DNA from 2 places in the Vibrio celticus genome. Region 2 is predicted to be linked to the other one. Evidence: predicted binding sites of a transcription regulator. Region 2 holds the regulator's gene; the other holds the start of a gene.
What was found. Region 2 encodes MetJ, which represses methionine synthesis genes. Its sites were predicted from a motif close to TTAGACNTNTANANGTCTAA; they were not measured.

Region 1 (4,587 bases), 190 kb from region 2:
CGGCACAACTTCGTTGATGAAGGCGTCTTCATTCTCAGCGAATAGTACGTGATTGAGCTTAATTTCGTTGAGCTGAAGGTAGGCCTTTCCCGCCGCTTTGCCTCTTAACTTGAAGGTGATAATTGGGTGAGGGAATTCACGAGAGAAATGTTGATTTGCGATAGCTAGGCACTCGGCCAATTTCTTATTTGCTCGATGTTGTTGCGGGGTGTAAGACAAACGTTGTTAACTCCAAATAAAAGGCCTCAGCGTTTAAGCTAAGGCCTCATCATAACATTGCTCGTTAATATGGCGATTATTTATAGATGGTGATTCTTCTTGATGATCTCGTGATAAGCATGCCATGTACCATAGCCAAGTAGTGGCATGGTGACGATCATTCCTATGCCGTAGGTAGCAAACCCCACCAGAATACCGGCACAAATAATACTCGCCCATACCACCATCGCAGGGATGTTCGATTTCACGGCATTAAAGCTAGTGAAAATCGCACTCATCACATCGACGCGTCTCTCCATCATTAACGGAATTGAAAATGCTGAGATGCTAAATATGAGGCTTGCGATAACAAAACCAATCACAGAACCCGTAATTAAGAAGGGAGCGAACTCAGCCAGTGGTGCGCCTTGCACTGAAGGGTAGAGCGCGTGCAATAACGCAGCGATACGCATCCAGAATATCATCACAACCATCAATACGATCGCAAAAGCCCATTGGTGGGTTGAGTTACGAGTGATGGCTTTCATCGAATGCAGCAGACTGGCGTTGTGGCCTTTTTCTCTTTCCCAAGCTGCGTCATATAAGCCTAAGGCAAGAAACGGCCCTATTAGCATGTACACGATCAGGCTTGGCATCACGACCAAGTGTGTTCCTTGCCATTGGACAAGCTGAACAATGGCAATTGCCGCTCCCATGAAGCACAAACCGTAGAATGCGCTGATTAATGGCATTCTTACCAAGTCATGCAGAGCAAGCGACAACCAATGAAAGGGTGCGGAAATACTGATTTGGTTACAAGGAATGGTGCGAGCGTAATCCTTATCGCTGACCTTGTGTTTTTTATCGTTCAGTTCGGATGGGTGCGCGGTACGAGGCATAGATCCCCCTAGTTAAATAACGTCCTAGTTATAATTCCATAAGGCTCATCGATGTGGCTTGTGTGAGAGTTATGGGGTTGAGCTAAATTGCTCTTTGTCATCCCAGTTTTTGTTCTAGCGTGCATTTAACGAACGTTATCAGACTGAATTAATTTAAGTTAAATGTGAGCTTGATCGCTTAGGAGTTACCTTAACTATTGTCAGTAGTGTTAGAAAACACAAATTATCAGCGGCTTTTTATACTAAGTGGTTAACGGTAAAGAAGGGCGTTATATAAGAGAATGGCGAGTGAAAGTAAGGTAAGTACATAAAAATAAAGCCCTTACTAAGAAGTAAGGGCTTTAAAGAAACAAATCGCAGTGGCTAAATTATTTTAGGCCAGCGAAGTCCGCAAGGATTGCTGCTTTGTCAGTCGCTTCCCAAGGGAACTCTTCACGACCGAAGTGGCCGTATGCAGCAGTCTGCTTGTAGATAGGCTGAAGAAGGTTCAACATCTCTTGAAGACCGTATGGACGTAGGTCGAAGTTTTGACGAACTGCTTCAATGATAATTTCGTGAGCTACTTTTTCAGTACCAAACGTTTCAACCATGATAGATGTTGGATCAGCAACACCGATAGCGTAAGACAGTTGAATCTCACAGCGGTCAGCCATGCCAGCAGCAACGATGTTTTTCGCAACGTAACGAGCCGCATAAGCTGCAGAACGGTCTACTTTTGATGGATCTTTACCAGAGAATGCACCGCCGCCGTGACGAGCTGCGCCGCCGTAGGTATCAACGATGATCTTACGACCTGTTAGACCACAGTCACCCATTGGGCCGCCGATTACGAAACGGCCTGTTGGGTTGATGAAGAAGTTAGTGTCTTTGTTGATCCACTCAGCAGGAAGTACTGGCTTGATGATCTCTTCCATTACTGCTTCACGTAGGTCAGGTGTTGTTACTGAGTCGCAGTGTTGAGTCGAAAGAACAACAGCGTCGATACCAACGATCTTACCTTGGTCGTATTGGAACGTAACTTGAGATTTCGCATCTGGGCGAAGGAAGTCAAGTTTACCGCTCTTACGTACTTCAGCTTGCTTTTTAACAAGAAGGTGAGAGTAAGTAATTGGAGCCGGCATTAGGATTGGTGTTTCGTTAGTCGCGTAACCAAACATGATACCTTGGTCGCCTGCGCCTTGCTCTTTAGGATCTTCTTTATCAACACCTTGGTTGATGTCTGGAGATTGCTTACCAATTGTGTTTAGAACAGCACAAGAGTCAGCGTCAAAGCCCATATCAGAATGAACGTAACCAATTTCACGTACTGTTTCACGAGTGATTTCTTCGATATCAACCCATGCAGACGTTGTTACTTCACCGCCAACCATAACCATGCCGGTTTTAACGTAAGTCTCACAAGCAACACGTGCTTTTGGATCTTGTTCCAAGATGGCATCAAGAACAGCATCAGAGATTTGGTCTGCAATTTTATCTGGATGGCCTTCTGAAACAGATTCAGAAGTGAATAGGTGCTTAGCCATGAGAGCTCCACTTTTAGTTTTTGGTATAAATAGTTTATGGCGTCGCAAGCTAGGAAGCGCCGCCATTAAATACAGTATATTTTGTAGGTGTTTCTACATCTAGACGGCTATTCTAAATTCCAGCGGTCGAATTACAAGCTCTTTTTTATGATATGTCATAACTAATCGTTTGCGTATGGATTGAGATAAGCCACTGCCAAGTGATGTAAATGTTCGAAAATTGCGAAAAATGACCGTTAAAATGCCAGTAAAACGTTTGCAGTCGCAATAGTCGTTTGAGAGAATACCCGCGCTAATAAAAATGAAAACTTTAGCAATTATCTCTTTTTTAAATCGCTTATGTACTCAGGAGCAGACATGCCTTCTCGTAAAGATCTAGCCAATGCAATCCGCGCACTTAGCATGGACGGTGTTCAACAAGCAAATTCAGGCCACCCAGGCGCACCTATGGGTATGGCTGACATCGCTGAAGTTCTTTGGCGTGGCCACTTGAACCACAACCCTGCAAACCCAGAGTGGGCTGACCGTGACCGTTTTATCTTGTCTAACGGCCATGGTTCAATGTTGATTTACTCTCTGCTTCACCTTGCAGGTTACGAGCTTTCAATTGAAGACCTGAAAAACTTCCGTCAACTGCACTCTAAGACTCCAGGTCACCCAGAGTACGGTTACGCTCCTGGTATCGAGACAACGACTGGTCCTCTAGGTCAAGGCATCACTAACGCTGTTGGTATGGCAATGGCTGAGAAAGCGCTTGCTGCTCAATTCAACAAAGAAGGCCACGACATCGTAGACCACTACACTTATGCATTCATGGGTGATGGCTGTCTGATGGAAGGTATCTCACACGAAGCATGTTCTCTAGCAGGTACGCTTGGTCTTGGTAAGCTGGTTGCTTTCTGGGATGACAACGGTATCTCTATCGATGGTGAAGTGGAAGGTTGGTTCTCTGACGATACACCTAAGCGTTTTGAAGCTTACGGCTGGCATGTAATCCCAGCGGTAGATGGTCACGACTCTGACGCTATCAATGCAGCGATTGAAGCGGCTAAAGCAGACCCTCGTCCAACTCTTATCTGTACTAAAACTATCATCGGTTTTGGTTCTCCAAACAAAGCAGGTACGCACGACTGTCACGGTGCTCCACTAGGCGCTGATGAAATCACAGCAACTAAAGCTGCACTGGGTTGGGAACACGGTCCTTTCGAAATCCCAGCGGATATCGCAGCTGAGTGGAATGCAAAAGAAGCAGGCGCAGCGAAAGAAGCAGCGTGGAATGCTAAATTTGACGCATACGCAGCGGCTTACCCTGAGCTAGCAGCAGAATTCAAACGTCGTACTAACGGCGAGCTTCCTGCTGAGTGGGAAGAGAAAGCAAACGCAATCATTGCTGATCTTCAAGCTAACCCAGCAAACATCGCTTCACGTAAAGCATCTCAAAACGCACTAGAAGCGTTTGGTCAAATGCTTCCAGAATTCATGGGCGGCTCTGCTGACCTTGCGCCTTCTAACCTAACTATGTGGTCTGGTTCTAAGTCTCTTGAAGCAACTGACTTCACTGGTAACTACATCCACTACGGTGTACGTGAATTCGGTATGACGGCTATCATGAACGGTATCGCTCTGCACGGTGGTTTCGTACCATACGGCGCAACGTTCCTAATGTTCATGGAATACGCGCGTAACGCAATGCGTATGGCTGCTCTAATGAAAGTTCAGAACATCCAAGTTTACACGCACGACTCTATCGGCCTAGGCGAAGATGGTCCTACTCACCAACCGGTTGAGCAGATCGCTTCTCTACGTTTAACTCCAAACATGAGCACATGGCGCCCATGTGACCAAGTTGAATCAGCAGTTGCTTGGAAACTGGCTATTGAGCGTAAAGATGGTCCTTCATCTTTAATTTTCTCTCGTCAAAACCTTGCACAACAAGATCGTAACGCTGAGCAAGTAGCTAACATCGC
Region 2 (4,587 bases):
ATAATGTCATCGCCACTTTCACGTAGGTCACGTACCGTGTGGTTAATCGGCAATCCAGCACCCACTGTCGCGTTGTACAACCAATGACGGCTGATCTTAGCGAAAGCATCTTGTACTTGATGGTAATACTCGCTCGATGCAGAACCTGCCACCTTGTTCGCCGAGATTAGGTGAATACCTTGTTGTGCGATTTGCAGATACTTTGCTGCAAGCACTGGGCTCGCAGTCACATCCAGAACCACTGCTTCGTCATAACCTTGAATAGAGCCCAAACGCTCTAACCAGTCGTTACCATTGTTAGCAATCGCTTCGTCGTCAAAGCGCTTACCTACCGAAGTCGCATCAATGCCTTGATCGTCGAACCAATAGGTTTGGCTATCAACCACGGCAACCAATTCAAAGTTCATTCCACGGCGCTTTTCAAGTTCCGCTTTTTGCTCAGCAAACAGGCTTAACCAGCTTGAACCAATATTGCCCTTACCACACAAGGCAATCGCAACACGCTTCTGCGCTTGGAACAGTTGAGAATGAATGCCTTTCACTAGACTTGATGTTTCACTCTTACGAATCACAGCCACCAAGCTTAAGCCTGAGTTCGCTTCTGAGATGAACTCAACCGGAGAGCTCTTAAGCTGCTGGTAGAAACCGTAGCAATGGTTCGGGTTCTTAGTCACACCCGCACCCACTGCAGCAATCAGAGAGAAACCTTCTTTTAGCTTAATCTCAGCTTCAATCGCATGGTCTTGGAGATATTCTAATGCACCACCAGCGATCTCTTCTGTGTAGGCAAGACGCAAACAGTGTTGATCCGGTTCAAGCTCATAAGCAAGCGGCTCAAGTTGAGCACGCTTAAGCCCTTCCAGCACTTCACTCTCTAGACGGTCGAAATCATGGCCGTGACCAAAGGTCAGTTGCACGATAAGCACTTCATCCAAAGAGGTAATGATTTTTGCGCCACGACCCGATGCCAGTACACGCTCGATCTGTGTAGAGCCCGCCTCCGGCTGATAGCTGCAGCGTAAGCTGAGATCCATAGCACTTTGAGCCACAGGCTGTAGCGTTCGGCTGTGAAGCACTGGAGCGGCAAGACGAGCCAATTCGCTGGCTTCATCAAGGCGAAGTAGAGGCAATAGACACGCATCTGAAACCAGACGAGGGTCAGCGCTGTAAACGCCCGCCACATCACTCCAAATCGTCACGCGTTCAACTTCAGCCAAAGCACCAATCACGGTCGCTGAGTAATCCGAACCGTTGCGGCCAAGCAGTACGGTTTCACCCTCGCAGTTCTGAGCCATAAAGCCCGTAATCACCACGCGGCAATGTGCATGCTGCGCCAGAGCTTCTTTAATCAGAGGGTAAGAACGTGCGCGGTCGACTTCAGGCTGAGCGCCCACTTCTGCACGTAAAAAAGCACGCGCATCTTGAGCAACGGCTTGTAAATCATGTTGGCACAACAAAGCCGCGAGTAGACGTGAAGACCAAACCTCACCGTGTCCAAGCACTTTTGCTTTTTGTGCTTCGCTCAAGGGAGCCGTTAGCTCACCCAAAGCGGTAAATTCTTGTTGAATAGTTGCAGTAAGTTGCGAGGCAGCTTCACCTTCAAGCAGTGCTTCAATCAGATCGAGTTGGAACTGACGAAGTGCTTGTAGGCATTCATGGGCAATACGACCATCTTTGTCGAGCGCTTCAACAAATTCAATTAAACGGTTGGTTGTTTTGCCTGCTGCCGATACCACCACCAAATCAGATGCTGATGAGTATTCTCTAAGAATGTTGACCACGCGTTGGTAACATTCAGGATTCGCTAAACTGCTGCCACCAAATTTATGTAGCTGGCGAAAGGTTGCCATTATTAACCCTCCTCTTCAGCGATAAAGCGCTGTGTCTTTTCAAACGCTTGCTTGAGGTCATCGATTAGGTCTTCTGCATCTTCAAGGCCAACAGATAGACGCAGTAGTTGCTGAGAAACACCCGCTTCTGCTAATGCTTCTTCGCCCATCGCGCGGTGAGTCATAGACGCAGGGTGACAAATCAGGCTTTCAACGCCGCCCAATGATTCTGCCAAAGAAAACAGCTCTAACTTATCAACAAAGTATTTAAGCGCCTCGAATGAGCCCGCAAACTCAAAGCTGAGCATTGAGCCAAAGCCCGATTGCTGTTTCTTCGCGATATCATGCCCCGGATGTTCGGGAAGGCTTGGGTGGTAAATAGTGCCGACAAGATCTTGTTTCTGTAGAGACGCTAGAATCTCACGTGAGCTTTCTTCGTGAACTCGCATACGCGCACCTAGCGTACGAATACCACGTAAAGTCATGTAGCTATCAAATGGTGTGCCGGTCGCACCAATACAGTTACCCCACCACGCTAGCTCTTCAGCATGCTCTTCTGTCTTAGTGACCACAACGCCACCAATCACATCTGAGTGTCCGTTGATGTACTTGGTTGTAGAGTGGATAACAAAATCAGCACCCAGCTCTAAAGGCTTTTGGAACACAGGTGTCAAAAACGTGTTGTCGACAGCAACCAGAGCACCAACCTCTTTCGCTTTGCGGCAAGTTTCTGCAATATCAACCACACGAACCAGTGGATTCGATGGGGTTTCAATTAAGATCAACTTTGGCTTAAGCGCGATCGCCGCATCCAGAGCAGCTTGATCCGATTGATCAACGAACAGAACTTTGAAGTCACCTTTTAGCGAGCGAGTGTTAAACAGGCGGTAAGTACCACCGTAGCAGTCGTGCGGTGCAATAATAAGATCATCGCCGCCTAAGAAAGCCGAAACCCATAAGTTAAGCGCCGAAGTACCACAGTTAGTCACAACCGCGCCTTTGCCTGATTCAAGCTCAAACAGTGCCGTCTCTAATAAACCGCGGTTTGGGTTACCAGAACGGGTGTAATCGTACTTTGGCACTTCACCAAAAGCGGGAAACCCATAGTTAGTCGAAAGATAAATGGGTGGGACAACGGCATGGTGTTGCGTGTCTGACTCGATACCAGTACGTACTGCGATTGTTGCTGGCTTCCGGCTGCTCATAGGTGCTTCCTTACAAGTTTTGCGTCTGAGAATCACAGCTGCTTGTCGGCATTTTTCGGCTGTGTTAGATATATGTTATTCACTTTACTTTCATAAACGTGAGACGTCAACACTTCTAGACGTCTATATGTCTTTGCTTATGGCAGTAAATCCCGCTAAAATCACCACTATTAATTTATTCTAACAACTAAAGTGATGAAGGTACGCAATGGCCGACTGGAATGGTGAATACATAAGCCCATATGCTGAGCATGGAAAGAAAAGCGAACAAGTAAAGAAAATTACAGTTTCTATCCCTCTAAAAGTGTTAAAGGTTCTTACTGACGAGCGTACTCGCCGCCAGATTAATAACCTACGCCATGCAACAAACAGTGAGCTACTGTGCGAAGCCTTTCTACATGCGTACACAGGCCAACCACTACCAACGGATGAAGACCTTCGTAAAGACCGCCCAGACGATATTCCTGCTGAAGTGAAAAAGCTGATGACAGAGATGGGTATCGAGTTCGAAGCGTTTGACGAAGAATAAAAACAACTCAGTCACTGCCTTCATTATTGATTCGCTCTAGCTGAACCTTATTTATCACATCGCGCATAGCTTTTTATGATTGCGCTGTGAATGATAGACATAAAAAAACCGACTCCAGATGAGTTAATGCCGATCAGTTAAAGCCAAAGTGATCGGTTGAACGATCCTTCAGAGCTGTCAAAATCCAAGTGTATTTAATGCACTTGGATTTTTTTATGGATGTTTCTCAAGCTCTAAACATAATTAATGATTGGAAACCTAGCAACGTTGAAACTTTGTCTGACTTGCTTCCAATTGACCTCATCGACGAAGCTTATTCTCTTACTGATACCGTCACGATGAGAAAGAGGAAATTAACTTTAGAATCCATGGTGTGGCTGCTTGTTGGAATGGCTATCTATAACAGTAAATCCATGAAAGATTTAGTGAACCAACTTGATATTGTCGACCGTACAGGTAAAGCTTTTGTCGCACCAAGTGCGTTAACTCAACGTCGAAAGACGTTGGGTGAAGACGCAATTAAAGCGGTCTTTGAGCGAATGACTACGTCATGGTTAAAAAGTGCAAAGTTACCCCAGTGGAATGGATTAACGCTTCTTGGCGTCGATGGAGTTGTTTGGCGAACGCCCGATAACCCGCAAAATGAAAAGGCATTTTCTCGACAAAAAGGGACGCAATATCCGCAAGTGAGAATGGTCTGCCAAATGGAACTAAGCAGTCACATTATTACGGCCAGTGCCTTTGATAATTACAATACAAACGAAATGATATTAGCTGAAAAACTGATAGAAACAACACCAAACCATAGCGTGACAATGTTCGATAAGGGATTCTATTCTTTAGGCTTATTACATAAATGGCAAGACTCTGGCTCAGAGCGTCATTGGCTTATCCCCCTCAAGAAAAATACACAATATGACATTGTTCAATCTTTAGGGCGAAATGACAAACTGGTTCAATTACACAGTAACCCAAGGGCTAGAAAGCTATGGCCTGATTTACCAAAGTCGATAACCGCTCGACT

Region 1: metK (methionine adenosyltransferase) is a predicted target of MetJ. The motif match lies at 2,712-2,731, and genes of this name have one in related genera.

Annotation. Positions count from the first base shown of each region.
Region 1 is NZ_AP025463.1:446,601-451,187, forward strand. It holds gene OCV19_RS02235 (SprT family zinc-dependent metalloprotease) at 1-219, opposite strand, end outside; gene OCV19_RS02240 (DUF2189 domain-containing protein) at 300-1,097, opposite strand; gene metK (methionine adenosyltransferase) at 1,466-2,620, opposite strand; gene tkt (transketolase) at 2,978-4,587, shown strand, end outside.
Region 2 is NZ_AP025463.1:253,757-258,343, reverse strand. It holds gene OCV19_RS01170 (bifunctional aspartate kinase/homoserine dehydrogenase II) at 1-1,850, opposite strand, end outside; gene OCV19_RS01165 (O-succinylhomoserine (thiol)-lyase) at 1,853-3,034, opposite strand; gene metJ (met regulon transcriptional regulator MetJ) at 3,243-3,563, shown strand; gene OCV19_RS01155 (IS4 family transposase) at 3,779-4,587, shown strand, end outside.